2 regions of the Psychrobacillus sp. FSL W7-1493 genome follow, and region 1 is predicted to be linked to the other one. Evidence: a T-box and tRNA genes for the amino acid it is inferred to sense, from the RefSeq annotation. Region 1 holds a T-box; the other holds one or more tRNA genes.
The links. The T-box of region 1 lies ahead of proS (proline--tRNA ligase). A T-box ahead of a tRNA ligase gene usually reads a tRNA of that ligase, here a tRNA-Pro.
Positions count from the first base shown of each region.

Region 2: it has a tRNA-Pro gene. The T-box ahead of proS (proline--tRNA ligase) is inferred to sense a tRNA for this amino acid. The anticodon was not compared.

Region 1 is NZ_JBBOSB010000001.1:947,836-957,865, reverse strand. It holds gene MKX96_RS04795 (hypothetical protein) at 136-318, opposite strand; gene trmL (tRNA (uridine(34)/cytosine(34)/5-carboxymethylaminomethyluridine(34)-2'-O)-methyltransferase TrmL) at 627-1,100, opposite strand; gene queG (tRNA epoxyqueuosine(34) reductase QueG) at 1,113-2,252, opposite strand; gene MKX96_RS04780 (B3/B4 domain-containing protein) at 2,310-2,999, shown strand; gene MKX96_RS04775 (hypothetical protein) at 3,003-3,521, shown strand; gene MKX96_RS04770 (hypothetical protein) at 3,738-5,060, opposite strand; gene MKX96_RS04765 (RNA polymerase sigma factor) at 5,041-5,556, opposite strand; gene proS (proline--tRNA ligase) at 5,682-7,121, opposite strand; T-box leader at 7,165-7,382, opposite strand; gene MKX96_RS04755 (threonine aldolase family protein) at 7,516-8,592, shown strand; gene MKX96_RS04750 (hypothetical protein) at 8,627-8,761, opposite strand; gene MKX96_RS04745 (alkaline phosphatase family protein) at 8,915-10,030, opposite strand, start outside.
Region 2 is NZ_JBBOSB010000002.1:50,835-60,864, forward strand. It holds gene lysS (lysine--tRNA ligase) at 1-784, shown strand, start outside; rRNA gene MKX96_RS17690 (16S ribosomal RNA) at 1,164-2,717, shown strand; rRNA gene MKX96_RS17695 (23S ribosomal RNA) at 2,959-5,887, shown strand; rRNA gene rrf (5S ribosomal RNA) at 6,009-6,124, shown strand; tRNA gene MKX96_RS17705 (tRNA-Val) at 6,148-6,223, shown strand; tRNA gene MKX96_RS17710 (tRNA-Thr) at 6,237-6,312, shown strand; tRNA gene MKX96_RS17715 (tRNA-Lys) at 6,319-6,391, shown strand; tRNA gene MKX96_RS17720 (tRNA-Leu) at 6,414-6,498, shown strand; tRNA gene MKX96_RS17725 (tRNA-Gly) at 6,516-6,590, shown strand; tRNA gene MKX96_RS17730 (tRNA-Leu) at 6,606-6,694, shown strand; tRNA gene MKX96_RS17735 (tRNA-Arg) at 6,711-6,787, shown strand; tRNA gene MKX96_RS17740 (tRNA-Pro) at 6,793-6,869, shown strand; tRNA gene MKX96_RS17745 (tRNA-Ala) at 6,884-6,959, shown strand; rRNA gene MKX96_RS17750 (16S ribosomal RNA) at 7,095-8,648, shown strand; tRNA gene MKX96_RS17755 (tRNA-Ile) at 8,758-8,834, shown strand; tRNA gene MKX96_RS17760 (tRNA-Ala) at 8,851-8,926, shown strand; rRNA gene MKX96_RS17765 (23S ribosomal RNA) at 9,043-10,030, shown strand, end outside.

The DNA of each region.
Region 1 (10,030 bases):
TTTGCGACGAGCTTGCGCAGGAGCAGTATTTTTCCATTTGACCCCGAGGGGCAAGGCGCAGGAGCTAGACATCAAGAAATGCGCAGGCGCCTATCACTGCCCAGACAGGCAAACTCAAAAAAAACGACTGAAGAATCAGTCGTCTTTCCGCTTCTTCATAATTGTAGCACTATCTGATTGAGCAGGGTCTGATACACGGTTATCTTCTTCTAGCTCTTGGTTATCTCTCATGCGTTCCATTTGCTTGCCTAATGTTTTTACCTCGTCCATATTTGTTGCCATTGAGCCGTTCTCTGGACCATTTTTCAAATTATCCATTTAAAAAATCACTCCTTTTTATCTATCCTAGTAGAATCACACGTTACATGCAACTTTGACACTTTCTATTTCAGACATAATTTCGTTTTATTGTATCGTTTCATTTTTTTACAAATTAGGTTATACTAAGATTTAGAATATATAGAGGAGGCGCTTAAGTATGAAACTAATCCTTATTCTTGGCGTTTGTGTTGCGTTTCTTACTGCAATTTTCACTGCAGGATACGACGACAAACCAGGTGCATCTGAGAAATAATAATTATTCAACATAAAAACGGACGAGTCTGAATAAGACTTCGTCCGTTTTTTTAATGTAAGTTTGGATAATCCTGTTGACGCAAAGCCTCATAAATAAGAATTGCTGCAGTGTTCGAGAGATTCAATGAACGAATATTGTCATTCATCGGTATTCTAAGCGCGCGGTCTGGATGTGCGTCGATAAATTCACGAGGAAGTCCCTTCGTCTCACGTCCAAATATAAAGAAATGATTCTTCTCTGAATCACTAAAATCAAATGTAGTATGTGGCTTCGCACCAAATTTAGTGATCAGGTAATATTCAGCTCCAGGGTGAGCTGCGAAAAATTCATCTAACCCATCATAATAGGTGATGTCCACATGCTCCCAATAATCTAATCCTGCACGCTTTAGCATTTTATCGTCTGTAGAAAAGCCTAATGGTCGGATAAGATGAAGCTTAGCGCCTGTACCTGCACACGTTCTAGCAATATTTCCTGTGTTTGCAGGAATTTCTGGTTGATATAACACGACATTAATACTCAATGATTCCACTTCCTAATTTTCAATTGTATAAAACGCAAGACCCTTGCGAATCTCTTCTAAAACCTGTTCTTCTTGCTCTGTTTTTTCTGCTTCCTTTAATGCAAGCAAGCCTTCCTCTGTATTAATTTTGCCTAATGCCCATGCTGCTGTTCCTCTTATTACAGGTCTTGCATCGTGTAGCATTAGTTCGATCAGCGTGGGAACTGCTGCCACTTCTTTAAAATGTGCCAATGCAATGATTGCATTCCGTTGAATTGGATTTTTTCCTCTCCATGAACCAGACATATGTCCATACGTTTCTTTAAAGGTCCGATTAGTCATTCCTAGTAACGGTAACAATAACGGCTTCACTAATTCGGGATCTGGCTTGAATGATTCCTGATGAAGATTAGCCTTGCCTTTATTTTTTGGACAGACGGTTTGGCATGTATCACAGCCATATATCCGATTCCCTATCTTCGCTCGGAACTCATCAGGCACCATCGTTTTAGTTTGGGTGATAAAGGCGATACATCGTTGTGCATTCAGCTGACCACCTTCTATTAAAGCACCAGTAGGGCAGACGTCTAAGCAAAGCCTACAATTCCCACACTGATCCTCCATTTGTTCACTTGGGGCAAAAGGAATAGAGGTAATCATTTCTCCCAAGTAAACATAAGATCCAAATTCCGGGGTGATGATTGAACAATTTTTTGCACTCCAGCCAATCCCAGAACGTTCGGCAACTGCACGGTCTGAAAGCTCACCAGTATCGACCATTGAACGCAGCCTAGCGTCTGGTATGTGCGTTAAAATATATAATTCTAGCTGAGCGAGCTTTTCTCTTAAAACTGTATGGTAATCCATTCCCCAGGATGCTCTAGCAAATATTCCTCGTCTAGCTCCCTTTACACTTTGGGGTGCATCCTTCATCTTAGAGGGATAAGCAATAGCTATCGAGATAATGCTCTGTGCCTCCTCCAGTAAAAGCTGAGGATTTGTTCTTTTATCAAGATCCGGCTCTTCAAATCCGGAAGCATACCCTAACTCCTGCTGACGAATTAATCGATTCTTCAATTCATGAAATGGAGAAACAGTGGTAAAACCAATTTTATCAATTCCAATGGATGCAGCGTATTCTATGAGGTTCTGTTGATGCTGGTTTATATTCACTAGAGTTCTCCTTTCTGTATGGTACAATGAAGAAAATATATACAAGGATGGTTTAAAATGTTTGTAAAATTAGATACTTCTCTATTACAAATAGAGCCTACTTTTAAAATTGGCCTTATTTATTATAACAAAATTATTGTATCATCTTCCCCTCAAATGCTTAAGGGACGCCTCCAATTATTTCAAGAACAGCTTTTTTTCGAATTAGAGGAAAAAGCAGTTAATGATTTTGATGGGATAAAGGAATGGCGAGGTCTTTGGAAAAAGCTTGGAGCAGAACCTAACCGTTATCGCCCTTCTATGGAAGCAATGTACAGAAGGATTGCAAAACAAAATTATATCACACCTATGCATTCTGCTGTAGATTTAAATAACTTCTTCTCTATGCGCTATGAGATTCCTATTGGAATATATAATTTGGATGAGATTAAAGAGGATATCTTTATCACCGTAGGCAATGCAGAAACAAATTATCTTGGATTGAATGGTAGAGAAAATAATTTACACGGGATTTTAACACTTCAAGATGAAGTAGGTGCATTCGGAAGTCCATTCGTCGATTCTAAACGGACGGCAGTTACTGAAAGTACAACGAGTGCTATACAAGTAGTATATCTACGACCTTCTATGAGTCAGGAAGAAGCGGTAAAATTATTAGAATCCATGGGACAAATGTTCACGCAAGTACACGGCGGAGACGCCGCAAGTGTTGTATTAGACAGTAACCAAATAGAATGGAGGATATAAATTATGGCACCAATACTTCTTGCAGAGGCAGTAAAGCTTAAGAGTATTTTATTGAAGAGAGTTCAAGAGTTGGAGATAGAAATGATGCGTGTCGGTTTCACTGTTATCGAGAAAGGGACTACTCCTGCTCCCCCTATACGAACTGTGAGCGCAATCGATTTAGAAATGAATGATATTCGCTCGGATATTAGAAAACTTGATCGACTTATATACGAGGCTAACTTAAACAATACAGTTACATATAAAGAAGCTGACCTCACCATTGTGGAAGCAATTGAACTAGCTACTCAGCTACGTGCCCAGGCAAGAGTATATAAACAGTTAGGAAGCCATGAAAAGCAAAGAATCCAGTTTAGCGGATACGGCGAAGTAACAACTTATGTAGAGGTTGCCTTATATGAGCCAGAGGAGTATCGAAAAAAAGCATTAGACTTTGAAAAGGATGCCAATAAATTATCTGGGCTGATTAACGCGAAAAACTACGTCGTTACTATTGCCTTTGATGATGAAAAATATGCTTAACATTATCCTTGGTAAGGTGAGACTCCTTGCCAAGGCATAGTAGGAGGTCATTACAATTTAACTGGTGGCAAACCAATGACCATTGACCATTTACTTTGTGACTAATAACTAATGACTAACCATTGCAACTGCAATCGACCTACAATTAGTGTACGACCGGACTTCCTACTATGAAAAACGCTCCTCTCCATTTTTGGAGGGAGCGTTTTTGCTTAGTTAATTTTCAAAGACCTGTGTTTGTTCTCCGTCTATTTCAAGGTACCAGGAACCTTCTTTAGGAAATTTGATTTCTCCCTCGTAATGGAATAATCTTTGTCCGTTAGCTGCGTCAATCACAGGGTTTTGGTCATTTTGAAAGCTACTCTTCTGTACAATTTCATCTCCATTTGAATTTACTAAAAGAACCTCTATACTTTCCTTTTCCCCAATAGAGCTTTCTATAATTACATTAGTAGTTTCGCCAATTTGAATCTCCTTAGGTGAATCTAGCAGCACGTAATGTTCGGACTTTGGAAAAGGTGGAAGAACCTCTATCCTAAATTCCTCAAACAATTCTTCCTCCACGTAAAAGGAAACTTGCCACTCTCCCTCTGTAGTAAAGGCTGGGAAGCTTGTTAAAATATGAGCATCCTCACTATATAAACCGGCGGCTAATACCCCCTCTGACAATAAAAGCTTCTCTCCATAACTGTTTATCGCCTCTACCTTATATTCCTTCCCAACTAAAGATTCAGGATCACTCCAATAGTAGAGCATAAGTTTTGCTCCTCGACGAGTATCCTCTGCAACGAAATTGTCAGGCCCTAGTATTCCAATTTTCCCTTCTATCCCTATTACATTTTGTGGCGAATCTTGTAAAGGAAATGAAGTAGCGAAAGGTGCGTCTAATGTAACGGATTTTGGTGACTCATTATTTAAATCATATGTTTTTCCCTTATAAGCCACCGAAAAATTGATATCTTTGCTTGCCTCTAATAATTTTTGTAGTTCCGCTTCGGAATAATTTGCATATAAAGATTCAAATGTAATTGTGTAATCATATCTATCCTTATTCGGATTTGAATTATAGCTTGCCCTATTTCCAATACCGTAACTATCCTTTAAGAAAAGATATTTATTTTCCGCTCGAAACTCCATAGAATGCCAAACATCTATTGGTATAAGCTCTTTAGACGTTAAAGATAACTCCGTCCTAACTGCATGGAGCTTATCCCCTGATGCATTCATTGTAATCTCCGTGTTTTTAATGTCTTCTATTTGCAGATCAAGACTTTTTATATATTCCTGCTCCGTCAACGAGCCCATGCCTACTTCTGTTTCTTTCGTTAAATCTGGGTTGTACATGGGGCTTGCTAAATAAGCAACCATTAAAAGGCAGGCCGTTGCTATAACTACAGATAGAGGTTTTAGAAACCTTAATCGGTTTGATTTTGGAGCATTTCGAATGCTGTAAATCACTTTTCTCTTTTCTTCTTTATCAAGAGAATGCTTCGGAAGATTTCGCAACTGTTCCTCCAGATCATCGTGTTCTCGCTTCATACTCAAATCCCTCCTTTTCCAAAATGCTCTTCAGTTTCTTTAGCGAACGGTGATAAAGAACATTCACATGGTTTTCATTGGATTCTAGGATTTCTGCTACTTGTTTAGAGGTCAATTCAAGTATCGACTTTAAAATAATTACCTCTTTGTTTTTCGCTGGCAATTTATTTATAGCTAGGTATAATTCTTGATTCATCTCACCAAGTAAAACAGTATGATCTAATCCCTCTATCTGTTTTTCATCTCGCAAAACGTATTTTATTCGATTCCAAATATTATTCTTTCTAGCCCGATCAACCACTATATTCTTTGCGATGGTTATTAACCATGTTTTTGGATGTGCCCCTTCGTTAAAGTAGGCAACCTTCTTCAATCCACGAAGAAAAGTTTCCTGCACCAGGTCCTGAACATCCATAGAGCCCGTATAGTAAATGAGGAAGCTGGTCACATCCCGCTCATATAACTCAAACCACTCCTCGATTAGCTGCCTTTCCAAGTGATCCCCCCTATCTCCCTACTACTTCATTAGACGTTTTACTTTCCTTAATCTTACAAGACTTTGGAAAATAAAAAAATCAGCCATTGTAGAAACAATGACTGATTTATGTGTTCCATATTTAATTAGTATGATCTTGCAAACCACACCGTGTGTTTCGATTCTTTTCCACAATTAATACAAGTTGATTTTTCAGCTGGTGGATTGAATGGAATATTACGTGTTGTGAATTTTGTTTCTTCTTTTACGTGCTCCTCACAAGCATCGTCTCCACACCATCCAGCAAGGATCCATCCAGGGATTTCTCCTTTTTCCGTAGAGTCCTCTAAATGCTGTTTTAGCTGATCCATGGAATCGACATGAGTATGAGAGTTTGCATCACGGAATGCGCGCGCTTTTTCTAATAAACGAGTTTGCATTGTGTTTAACTCTTCTTCCACACGCTCCACAATAACATTTATATCAACTGATTCTTTTTCATCTAAATCGCGAGCTTTCATAAGCACTTGATTGTTTTCTAAATCACGTGGTCCTAGCTCAACGCGAACTGGCACACCTTTAAGCTCCCACTCATTAAATTTATAGCCAGGTGATTGATCAGAATCGTCTAAACGAACTCGTATACCTTTTGCTTTTAATGCAGCAAAGATTTCATCTAGTTTTTCCATTATTGCTGGGTTCTTTTTCCATGGCCCAACTGGTATTAAAACTACTTGTGTCGGTGCAATACGTGGTGGCAATACAAGACCTTGCTCATCACCATGGACCATGATCACAGAGCCGATTAATCGAGTAGAAGTTCCCCAAGAAGTCGTATGCACATGCTGGTGCTTGTTTTCTTTATTCAAATATTTAATATCGAATGCTTCAGCGAATTTAGTTCCAAGGTAATGAGAAGTTCCAGCTTGAACCGCTTTTCCATCCTTCATCATAGCTTCGATAGAATACGTATCTACTGCCCCTGCAAAGCGTTCAGATGGAGTTTTTTGACCATCATATACAGGAATAGCTAAAAGTCCCTCTACTACCTCTTTATAAATATTTAGCATTTGCATTGTTTCTTGACGTGCTTCCTCTTCATCCACATGAGCTGTATGTCCCTCTTGCCATAAAAATTCAGAGGTACGAATGAAAGGAAGTGTCTTCTTTTCCCAACGGAATACGTTAGCCCATTGGTTGATCAGTACAGGTAGGTCACGATAGCTTTTGATCCAATCTGAATACAGATGGCCAATCATTGTTTCAGAGGTTGGACGAAGTGCTAAACGCTCCTCTAGTTTTTCACCTGCAGCCTCTGTAACCCATGGAAGCTCTGGAGAGAAACCTTCAATATGATCCTTTTCCTTTTGGAAAAATGATTCTGGAATTAACATTGGAAAATAAGCGTTACGGTGTCCTGTCTCTTTAAAGCGTTGGTTCATCTCTGCTTGGATATGCTCCCAGATTTCGTAGCCGTCCGGTTTAAATGCGATACATCCACGTACTGGTGTATAATCCATTAAATCTGCTTTTTGAATCGTGTCGATATACCATTTAGTAAAATCGTTTTGCTGTTGATTAGTCATTACTTTTCCTCCTTAAAATATAAAAAGCACAAGTCTGTCCTTGTAAAAGGACGTCCTTGTGCTTGAATAGACGTGGTACCACCTTAGTTTAGCTTAAAATAGTTTAAGCCCTCTAAAACGTTTGATAACGATAACGAATCGGTTATGTTTGCATAACATCTCCGTGGTAGGTTTCAACAAGAAGTGGTGATATAGCTCTCAGCAAACGCTATATTTTCTGTTTCACAATTCTCATTTACTTGATCACATCGTAGATTGTATATTACTAATAATATACCAAAAGTAACGTATTAATACAACGTACTTCTTTTATACCAATTAATTTAAACAATCAGAATAAAAATACATTATACTTACAGTATGGTAAAGACAAAACAAGATAGGGGAAGATTACATGAATGATTTAAAAAGTTCCTTTAACGAATGTACATATTATTTATCCGGTCATAGGAATCGAGATATCTCCGTCTTAAAGGATGCATTGAAGGATGTTTCTGAGGACCAATTCAGCGATATCTATGGTAACGGGTCTATTATAGAAGACTTTCAGAAGAAAATGGCTAAACTTTTAGGTAAGGGAACGTCTGCATTTTTCCCTAGCGGTACAATGGCTCAGCAAATCGCCTTACGTATTTGGTGCGATGAGAAGCAGCTTAACCAGGTTGCCTATCACCCTTTATGTCATTTAGAAATACACGAGATGGATGGTTTAAAGGAATTACACCAGATTAAAACGATCCTGCTGGCAGACAAGAATCGAGTAATTGAGCTAGAGGACGTAAAAAACCTTAAAGAAGACATAGCATGTCTTTTATTGGAGCTACCTCAAAGAGAAATTGGTGGCCAGCTTCCTAGCTTTGAAACATTAGAACAGATTTCAGCCTATTGTCGTGAAAATGGTATAAAGCTTCATTTAGACGGAGCCCGACTTTTAGAAGTATTACCGTACTATAATAAAACAGCCTCTGAGGTTTGCGACCTATTTGACAGTGTTTATATGTCTTTTTATAAAGGAATTGGTGGTATTGCGGGAGCTATTCTAGCCGGTGACGAGGATTTCATAGAGAAATCTAAAATTTGGAGAAAGCGTTATGGTGGAACACTTATAAGCTTGTATCCTTATATTCTATCAGCAGATTATTATTTTGATAAGCGAGCACACAAAATGAAGCAATACTATCAAAAATCTGTAGAGCTAGCACAGCTATTTAATAACTGTAAGGATATTTACACCGTACCAGAAGTACCTGTTTCCAATATGTTTCACGTCTATTTTAATCGTTCACAAGAGGAAATGGCAGCTGTTATAAGCAAAGTCCAGCTTGATAATCGCATAGGGATATCCAGCTATTTAAGTGAGCTGGATGGGGAGAAATGCCAAATTGAAATAAGTATTGGAGATTCTTATCTAGAAATTCCAAAAGAACAACTAGAACAATTATTTTTGAATTTAAATGAAGAAATGAAATAAAATAAAAGACTCTTAACGTCTCGTTGAGAGTCTTTTATTGCTGTTGCTGATACTGTTCACTTTTAAGTTCTTCATATATATGGTTTGCCTTGCTTTGCGCTTCTGCTTTAGAAGTTGCGTGTACCTCGATAATTTTTCCTTCGATAATAAAGTTATATGTTTTAACCATTTTAAATTCCTCGCTTTTCTTATTTTTGATTCTAATTATGTTATTCCCTATTGTAGAAAAATAAAACTTCTTAATAATGGAAATTACAAATATTTATTGGGACAGTAAAAAGTCCATAATTACTGTGCTTACATAAAAAAAGGTGGCTCCCATTTATGAGCCACCCAACAACCCTATTACCCACTCCTTCACATCCACGAGTCGGTTGGATGGTGGTCTTTCTGTCTCACCCGAAACGATTAGGGGAAAAACGGAATCTACCCGATGGAGAGAGCCATGTGCACCCCCACCAGCATGATCATGACTATGTTTTTCAATAAATTCGTAAGAAGGCTTTGCATCTACTATGATAACTTTTCCGGTTTGGGAGTGGAGTGCTCCGTACAGCCGAGCTAGTCCATCAGGATATGTGTGATAACGTAAAGTTCCTTGCTCATCTTTTATATCTAAAAGAGACAAATCTCCATCTAATTGCCACGACTGCTTATATTCATCCATATAAGGACCATTTGGAGAGAAGGTGAGTTCTTTATCGTCTGAGCTTACAACATGATTTATTTGTTGTTCATCGCTCCATGCAATAAAACCTATTCGTTCATCCTTTTTTAAGCTTTCTACTATATCAGAAAAAGGAATTTCTTCATCATTTAAATAGATGTAGGCCATTCGTTCATTCACTGCGATGGCTAGTTGTGTATTTTCTTTTCCTTTTTCTAAGAAGGTGTACCGCTTTAACAATTCATTCAAATCAATTAAAGCCGTTTCCTTTTCTTCCTTAACTGCAGATTGACCACTATCACCAAGGACTATCCATGTAACCTCTTCTACTGCCTTTTCCCAAGAGCCAAAATTATTTAACAGCTCTTGCAGTGCTTGGTCAGCCTTCTCAATCCCAGATTCATCACCAGGACCGTTTCTATGTATGGACGCATCCGCATCAGGGAGATAGGCTAGTGTAAAGGTAGGTAGGTTCCCTTGTTCAATTAGATAAGTCAGTTCATTAGATGTAAACTCATTATTTACTCCCATCCTCTTCCAAACGTATTTATATCGATCGTTCTCTGGATTGTATTGAGATAAGCCACCGAGCGACAAAAGCAATGGCCCATTCACCTTTATTTCTTTTGGCAATAGATCTGTAATAGAAAGAAGCTTAGGTACTTGTAAATCCTGCTTAAAGCTTCCCCGGTATAATAGACCATTAATAGAAGCTGTGTGTATTTGAGCACTTGCCAATTGTTCATGAATCGTTAGAACTTCTTTACTTAA
Region 2 (10,030 bases), on a different contig from region 1:
AAAGCGTCTAATTGTAGGTGGTTTAGAAAAGGTTTATGAAATAGGCCGTGTATTCCGTAATGAAGGTGTATCTACTCGTCATAATCCTGAATTTACAATGATTGAGTTATATGAGGCATACGCTGACTATAAAGACATCATGAATCTAACAGAAAATCTAGTAGCACATGTTGCTCAAGAAGTTCTTGGTTCTACTACAGTTATGTATGGAGATGATGAGATCAATCTTGCTCCTGGTTGGAGACGCTGGCATATGGCAGATGCAGTCAAAGAGACTTCAGGAGTTGATTTCTGGAAAGAGATGACGAAAGAAGAAGCTCATGCCTTGGCTAAAGAACATGGAGTAGAAGTTAAACCTTCTATGGAAGTGGGACATGTACTAAACGAATTCTTTGAACAAAAGGTAGAAGAAACTTTAGTTCAACCAACATTTATTTATGGACATCCAGTAGAAGTTTCTCCACTTGCGAAGAAAAATCCAGAGGATGGACGTTTTACAGATCGCTTTGAGCTGTTTATTGTTCGTCGTGAGCATGCTAATGCTTTCACAGAGTTAAATGATCCTATCGATCAACGTAATCGCTTTGAAGCGCAATTAGAAGAGAAAGCTGCTGGAAACGATGAAGCACATGAAATGGATGAAGATTTCTTAGAGGCATTAGAATATGGAATGCCACCAACAGGTGGACTAGGAATTGGAATAGATCGTTTGGTAATGTTATTAACAAACTCCCCGTCTATTCGCGATGTTTTATTATTCCCTACGATGCGTCATAGAGATTAAAGAGCTTAAGAATGGGACACTACTAGTAGTAGTGTCTCTTTCTATTTATACGACTATATATTGGGTGAGAATTATTTTAATTATTTTACTTTTAAAAAGCCCTTGTAAAAGGTGCTGGCAGGGTGGTATAGTAATCAAGTTCCCAATTTTACTTCTAAATCTCACAAAAATAACTTGAAAAAAGTTGTTGACATTGAAAAGTAGATTTGGTAAGATAATAAAGTCGCCAAAACGAACGGCGCAATGAACATTGAAAACTGAACATGCAAAACGTTAAGACATATAGCATCAACAAGCTTCGGCTTGATTGACGCAAAACAATTTTTGACATCATTTAATGATGATGCCAGCAAAACAAAATGAGCTTTTTAAGTTCTCTATTATGGAGAGTTTGATCCTGGCTCAGGACGAACGCTGGCGGCGTGCCTAATACATGCAAGTCGAGCGGATGATGAAGAAGCTTGCTTCTTCTGATTTAGCGGCGGACGGGTGAGTAACACGTGGGCAACCTGCCCTGTAGATTGGGATAACTCCGGGAAACCGGGGCTAATACCGAATAATCCATTCCCTCACATGAGGAAATGTTAAAAGACGGTTTCGGCTGTCACTACAGGATGGGCCCGCGGCGCATTAGCTAGTTGGTGAGGTAACGGCTCACCAAGGCGACGATGCGTAGCCGACCTGAGAGGGTGATCGGCCACACTGGGACTGAGACACGGCCCAGACTCCTACGGGAGGCAGCAGTAGGGAATCTTCCACAATGGACGAAAGTCTGATGGAGCAACGCCGCGTGAGTGAAGAAGGTTTTCGGATCGTAAAACTCTGTTGTGAGGGAAGAACAAGTACGAGAGTAACTGCTCGTACCTTGACGGTACCTCATTAGAAAGCCACGGCTAACTACGTGCCAGCAGCCGCGGTAATACGTAGGTGGCAAGCGTTGTCCGGAATTATTGGGCGTAAAGCGCGCGCAGGCGGTCCTTTAAGTCTGATGTGAAAGCCCACGGCTCAACCGTGGAGGGTCATTGGAAACTGGGGGACTTGAGTACAGAAGAGGAAAGCGGAATTCCAAGTGTAGCGGTGAAATGCGTAGAGATTTGGAGGAACACCAGTGGCGAAGGCGGCTTTCTGGTCTGTAACTGACGCTGAGGCGCGAAAGCGTGGGGAGCAAACAGGATTAGATACCCTGGTAGTCCACGCCGTAAACGATGAGTGCTAAGTGTTAGGGGGTTTCCGCCCCTTAGTGCTGCAGCTAACGCATTAAGCACTCCGCCTGGGGAGTACGGTCGCAAGACTGAAACTCAAAGGAATTGACGGGGGCCCGCACAAGCGGTGGAGCATGTGGTTTAATTCGAAGCAACGCGAAGAACCTTACCAGGTCTTGACATCCCGCTGACCGGCCTAGAGATAGGCTTTTCCCTTCGGGGACAGCGGTGACAGGTGGTGCATGGTTGTCGTCAGCTCGTGTCGTGAGATGTTGGGTTAAGTCCCGCAACGAGCGCAACCCTTGATCTTAGTTGCCAGCATTCAGTTGGGCACTCTAAGGTGACTGCCGGTGATAAACCGGAGGAAGGTGGGGATGACGTCAAATCATCATGCCCCTTATGACCTGGGCTACACACGTGCTACAATGGACGGTACAGAGGGTCGCAACCCCGCGAGGGTGAGCAAATCCCATAAAACCGTTCTCAGTTCGGATTGTAGGCTGCAACTCGCCTACATGAAGCCGGAATCGCTAGTAATCGTGGATCAGCATGCCACGGTGAATACGTTCCCGGGCCTTGTACACACCGCCCGTCACACCACGAGAGTTTGTAACACCCGAAGTCGGTGGGGTAACCCTTTTGGGAGCCAGCCGCCGAAGGTGGGACAGATGATTGGGGTGAAGTCGTAACAAGGTAGCCGTATCGGAAGGTGCGGCTGGATCACCTCCTTTCTAAGGATATATTCGGAATACAGATCTTTATCTGTATCTTAACGTTTTGCAGTTCAGTTTTGAATGTTCATTCTATATGAGCATTTAAAGCTTTTTAACTTGCTCCTGCGATTACTCGTCGCAAAGGAACAAGCTTTGTTCTTTGAAAACTGGATAAAACGACATCAAAAAAAGAAACAAACGCAAGATATTCAAATTGTGATCACTTACGTGATTGCAAGTGTAGTACTTTTAACTTTTAGGTTAAGTTAATAAGGGCGCACGGTGGATGCCTTGGCACTAGGAGTCGATGAAGGACGGCACTAACACCGATATGCTTCGGGGAGCTGTAAGTGAGCTTCGATCCGAAGATTTCCGAATGGGGAAACCCACTGCCCGTAATGGGGCAGTACATTTGCGTGAATACATAGCGCATCTGAGACACACCCAGGGAACTGAAACATCTAAGTACCTGGAGGAAGAGAAAGAAAATTCGATTCCCTGAGTAGCGGCGAGCGAAACGGGAAGAGCCCAAACCAAGAGGCTTGCCTCTTGGGGTTGTAGGACACTCTATACGGAGTTACAAAAGAATGAGCTAGACGAAGCGACCTGGAAAGGTCCGCAGGATAGGGTAAAAGCCCCGTAGTCAAAAGTTCATTCCCTCCAGAGTGTATCCTGAGTACGGCGGAACACGTGAAATTCCGTCGGAATCCGGGAGGACCATCTCCCAAGGCTAAATACTACCTAGTGACCGATAGTGAACCAGTACCGTGAGGGAAAGGTGAAAAGCACCCCGGAAGGGGAGTGAAATAGACCCTGAAACCGTGTGCCTACAAATAGTCAAAGCCCGTTAACGGGTGATGGCGTGCCTTTTGTAGAATGAACCGGCGAGTTACGATTACATGCGAGGTTAAGTTGAGAAGACGGAGCCGCAGCGAAAGCGAGTCTGAATAGGGCGAATGAGTATGTGGTCGTAGACCCGAAACCAGGTGATCTACCCATGTCCAGGATGAAGGTGAGGTAACACTTACTGGAGGTCCGAACCCACGCACGTTGAAAAGTGCGGGGATGAGGTGTGGGTAGCGGAGAAATTCCAATCGAACCTGGAGATAGCTGGTTCTCTCCGAAATAGCTTTAGGGCTAGCCTCAAACGTTAGAATCTTGGAGGTAGAGCACTGTTTGGACTAGGGGCCCATCCCGGGTTACCGAATTCAGACAAACTCCGAATGCCAATGATTTATGTTTGGGAGTCAGACTGCGAGTGATAAGATCCGTAGTCAAGAGGGAAACAGCCCAGACCACCAGCTAAGGTCCCAAAGTATTTGTTAAGTGGAAAAGGATGTGGCGTTGCTTAGACAACCAGGATGTTGGCTTAGAAGCAGCCATCATTTAAAGAGTGCGTAATAGCTCACTGGTCGAGTGACGCTGCGCCGAAAATGTATCGGGGCTAAACAAATCACCGAAGCTGTGGATTGATACCTTTGGTATCAGTGGTAGGAGAGCGTTCTAAGGGCGTTGAAGTCAGACCGGAAGGACTGGTGGAGCGCTTAGAAGTGAGAATGCCGGTATGAGTAGCGAAAGATGGGTGAGAATCCCATCCACCGTATGACTAAGGTTTCCTGAGGAAGGCTCGTCCGCTCAGGGTTAGTCGGGACCTAAGTCGAGGCCGATAGGCGTAGACGATGGACAACAGGTTGATATTCCTGTACCACCACCCCACCGTTTGAGTGATGGGGGGACGCAGTAGGATAGGGTAAGCGTGCTGTTGGTTATGCACGTCCAAGCAGTGAGGTGTGAGTGTAGGCAAATCCGCACTCTGTAACATTGAGCTGTGATGGCAAGGACGTATGTCCGGAGTTCCTGATTTCACACTGCCAAGAAAAGCCTCTAACGAGGTGGGAGGTGCCCGTACCGCAAACCGACACAGGTAGTCGAGGAGAGAATCCTAAGGTGAGCGAGAGAACTCTCGTTAAGGAACTCGGCAAAATGACCCCGTAACTTCGGGAGAAGGGGTGCTCTTTTGGGTGAATAGCCTAGAAGAGCCGCAGTGAATAGGCCCAGGCGACTGTTTAGCAAAAACACAGGTCTCTGCAAAACCGTAAGGTGAAGTATAGGGGCTGACGCCTGCCCGGTGCTGGAAGGTTAAGAGGAGTGCTTAGCGCAAGCGAAGGTGCGAATTGAAGCCCCAGTAAACGGCGGCCGTAACTATAACGGTCCTAAGGTAGCGAAATTCCTTGTCGGGTAAGTTCCGACCCGCACGAAAGGCGTAACGATCTGGGCACTGTCTCAACGAGAGACTCGGTGAAATTATAGTACCTGTGAAGATGCAGGTTACCCGCGACAGGACGGAAAGACCCCGTGGAGCTTTACTGTAGCTTGATATTGAATTTTGGTGCAACTTGTACAGGATAGGTAGGAGCCTTAGAGCCCGGAGCGCCAGCTTCGGAGGAGGCGTCGGTGGGATACTACCCTGGTTGTATTGAAATTCTAACCCATACCCGTAACCCGGGTAGGAGACAGTGTCAGGCGGGCAGTTTGACTGGGGCGGTCGCCTCCTAAAGTGTAACGGAGGCGCCCAAAGGTTCCCTCAGAATGGTTGGAAATCATTCGAAGAGTGTAAAGGCAGAAGGGAGCTTGACTGCGAGACCTACAAGTCGAGCAGGGTCGAAAGACGGGCTTAGTGATCCGGTGGTTCCGCATGGAAGGGCCATCGCTCAACGGATAAAAGCTACCCCGGGGATAACAGGCTTATCTCCCCCAAGAGTCCACATCGACGGGGAGGTTTGGCACCTCGATGTCGGCTCATCGCATCCTGGGGCTGTAGTCGGTCCCAAGGGTTGGGCTGTTCGCCCATTAAAGCGGTACGCGAGCTGGGTTCAGAACGTCGTGAGACAGTTCGGTCCCTATCCGTCGTGGGCGTAGGAAATTTGAGAGGAGCTGTCCTTAGTACGAGAGGACCGGGATGGACACACCGCTGGTGTACCAGTTGTTCTGCCAAGGGCATCGCTGGGTAGCTATGTGTGGACGGGATAAGTGCTGAAAGCATCTAAGCACGAAGCCCCCCTCAAGATGAGATTTCCCATTACGCAAGTAAGTAAGATCCCTCAAAGACGATGAGGTAGATAGGTTCGGGGTGGAAGCGTGGCGACACGTGCAGCTGACGAATACTAATCGATCGAGGACTTAACCAAATTGTTTGTTTCTAAGATGTCAGTTTATTCAGTTTTGAAAGAATAAATTTTTATTAAATTAATGCTTGTAATAATCTACATAGTTGATATAATAGAACTTGTCTTTCAATAATTATTCAAGTCTAGTGATGATGGCGAAGAGGTCACACCCGTTCCCATACCGAACACGGAAGTTAAGCTCTTCAGCGCCGATGGTAGTTGGGGGTCTCCCCCTGCAAGAGTAGGACGTCGCTGGGCTTGCAATAAAAAAATATTACCCAGGAGGATTAGCTCAGCTGGGAGAGCATCTGCCTTACAAGCAGAGGGTCGGCGGTTCGAGCCCGTCATCCTCCACCATAATTTTACTCCTGCCGGAGTAGCTCAACTGGTAGAGCAACTGACTTGTAATCAGTAGGTTGAGGGTTCAAGTCCTTTCTCCGGCACCATTTTCCGAGCCATTAGCTCAGTTGGTAGAGCATCTGACTTTTAATCAGAGGGTCGAAGGTTCGAGTCCTTCATGGCTCATTCACTTTTGTGAAATAAATATGCGGGTGTGGCGGAACTGGCAGACGCACTAGACTTAGGATCTAGCGCCGCAAGGCGTGGGGGTTCGACTCCCTTCACCCGCACCACTTAACTTAATAACCGAGCGGAAGTAGTTCAGTGGTAGAACACCACCTTGCCAAGGTGGGGGTCGCGAGTTCGAACCTCGTCTTCCGCTCCAAAGATTCATTGAAGTGCCGGGGTGGCGGAACTGGCAGACGCACAGGACTTAAAATCCTGCGGTAGGTGACTACCGTACCGGTTCGATTCCGGTCCTCGGCACCACTTTTATGAATAATTAGCGCCCGTAGCTCAATTGGATAGAGCGTCTGACTACGGATCAGAAGGTTGTGGGTTCGACTCCTGCCGGGCGCGCCATATAACGGGAAGTAGCTCAGCTTGGTAGAGCACTTGGTTTGGGACCAAGGGGTCGCAGGTTCGAATCCTGTCTTCCCGACCAGTTATTATTATTTCGGGGCCTTAGCTCAGCTGGGAGAGCGCCTGCCTTGCACGCAGGAGGTCAGCGGTTCGATCCCGCTAGGCTCCACCATGAACATTGAAAACTGAACATGCAAAACGTTAAGACATACAGCATCAACAAGCTTCGGCTTGATTGACGCAAAACAATTTTTGACATCATTTAATGATGATGCCAGCAAAACAAAATGAGCTTTTTAAGTTCTCTATTATGGAGAGTTTGATCCTGGCTCAGGACGAACGCTGGCGGCGTGCCTAATACATGCAAGTCGAGCGGATGATGAAGAAGCTTGCTTCTTCTGATTTAGCGGCGGACGGGTGAGTAACACGTGGGCAACCTGCCCTGTAGATTGGGATAACTCCGGGAAACCGGGGCTAATACCGAATAATCCATTACCTCACATGAGGAAATGTTAAAAGACGGTTTCGGCTGTCACTACAGGATGGGCCCGCGGCGCATTAGCTAGTTGGTGAGGTAACGGCTCACCAAGGCGACGATGCGTAGCCGACCTGAGAGGGTGATCGGCCACACTGGGACTGAGACACGGCCCAGACTCCTACGGGAGGCAGCAGTAGGGAATCTTCCACAATGGACGAAAGTCTGATGGAGCAACGCCGCGTGAGTGAAGAAGGTTTTCGGATCGTAAAACTCTGTTGTGAGGGAAGAACAAGTACGAGAGTAACTGCTCGTACCTTGACGGTACCTCATTAGAAAGCCACGGCTAACTACGTGCCAGCAGCCGCGGTAATACGTAGGTGGCAAGCGTTGTCCGGAATTATTGGGCGTAAAGCGCGCGCAGGCGGTCCTTTAAGTCTGATGTGAAAGCCCACGGCTCAACCGTGGAGGGTCATTGGAAACTGGGGGACTTGAGTACAGAAGAGGAAAGCGGAATTCCAAGTGTAGCGGTGAAATGCGTAGAGATTTGGAGGAACACCAGTGGCGAAGGCGGCTTTCTGGTCTGTAACTGACGCTGAGGCGCGAAAGCGTGGGGAGCAAACAGGATTAGATACCCTGGTAGTCCACGCCGTAAACGATGAGTGCTAAGTGTTAGGGGGTTTCCGCCCCTTAGTGCTGCAGCTAACGCATTAAGCACTCCGCCTGGGGAGTACGGTCGCAAGACTGAAACTCAAAGGAATTGACGGGGGCCCGCACAAGCGGTGGAGCATGTGGTTTAATTCGAAGCAACGCGAAGAACCTTACCAGGTCTTGACATCCCGCTGACCGGCCTAGAGATAGGCTTTTCCCTTCGGGGACAGCGGTGACAGGTGGTGCATGGTTGTCGTCAGCTCGTGTCGTGAGATGTTGGGTTAAGTCCCGCAACGAGCGCAACCCTTGATCTTAGTTGCCAGCATTCAGTTGGGCACTCTAAGGTGACTGCCGGTGATAAACCGGAGGAAGGTGGGGATGACGTCAAATCATCATGCCCCTTATGACCTGGGCTACACACGTGCTACAATGGACGGTACAGAGGGTCGCAACCCCGCGAGGGTGAGCAAATCCCATAAAACCGTTCTCAGTTCGGATTGTAGGCTGCAACTCGCCTACATGAAGCCGGAATCGCTAGTAATCGTGGATCAGCATGCCACGGTGAATACGTTCCCGGGCCTTGTACACACCGCCCGTCACACCACGAGAGTTTGTAACACCCGAAGTCGGTGGGGTAACCCTTTTGGGAGCCAGCCGCCGAAGGTGGGACAGATGATTGGGGTGAAGTCGTAACAAGGTAGCCGTATCGGAAGGTGCGGCTGGATCACCTCCTTTCTAAGGATATATTCGGAATACAGATCTTTATCTGTATCTTAACGTTTTGCAGTTCAGTTTTGAATGTTCATGTATATTAATATTTTTAATAGATATGGAAATTCAAAGAGGGCCTATAGCTCAGCTGGTTAGAGCGCACGCCTGATAAGCGTGAGGTCGATGGTTCGAGTCCATTTAGGCCCACCATACCTTTTTTTATTTCGGGGCCTTAGCTCAGCTGGGAGAGCGCCTGCCTTGCACGCAGGAGGTCAGCGGTTCGATCCCGCTAGGCTCCACCAACGAAATAATTTGTTCTTTGAAAACTGGATAAAACGACATCAAAAAAAGAAACAAACGCAAGATATTCAAATTGTGATCACTTACGTGATTGCAAGTGTAGTACTTTTAACTTTTAGGTTAAGTTAATAAGGGCGCACGGTGGATGCCTTGGCACTAGGAGTCGATGAAGGACGGCACTAACACCGATATGCTTCGGGGAGCTGTAAGTGAGCTTCGATCCGAAGATTTCCGAATGGGGAAACCCACTGCCCGTAATGGGGCAGTACATTTGCGTGAATACATAGCGCATCTGAGACACACCCAGGGAACTGAAACATCTAAGTACCTGGAGGAAGAGAAAGAAAATTCGATTCCCTGAGTAGCGGCGAGCGAAACGGGAAGAGCCCAAACCAAGAGGCTTGCCTCTTGGGGTTGTAGGACACTCTATACGGAGTTACAAAAGAATGAGCTAGACGAAGCGACCTGGAAAGGTCCGCAGGATAGGGTAAAAGCCCCGTAGTCAAAAGTTCATTCCCTCCAGAGTGTATCCTGAGTACGGCGGAACACGTGAAATTCCGTCGGAATCCGGGAGGACCATCTCCCAAGGCTAAATACTACCTAGTGACCGATAGTGAACCAGTACCGTGAGGGAAAGGTGAAAAGCACCCCGGAAGGGGAGTGAAATAGACCCTGAAACCGTGTGCCTACAAATAGTCAAAGCCCGTTAACGGGTGATGGCGTGCCTTTTGTAGAATGAACCGGCGAGTTACGATTACATGCGAGGTTAAGTTGAGAAGACGGAGCCGCAGCGAAAGCGAGTCTGAATAGGGCGAATGAGTATGTGGTCGTAGACCCGAAACCAGGTGATCTACCCATGTCCAGGATGAAGGTGAGGTAACACTTACTGGAGGTCCGAACCCACGCACGTTGAAAAGTGCGGGGATGAGGTGTGGGTAGCGGAGAAATTCCAATCGAACCTGGAGATAGCTGGTTCTCTCCGAAATAGCTTTAGGGCTAGCCTCAAACGTTAGAATCTTGGAGGTAGAGCACTGTTTGGACTAGGGGCCCATCCCGGGTTACCGAATTCAGACAAACTCCGAATGCCAATGATTTATGTTTGGGAG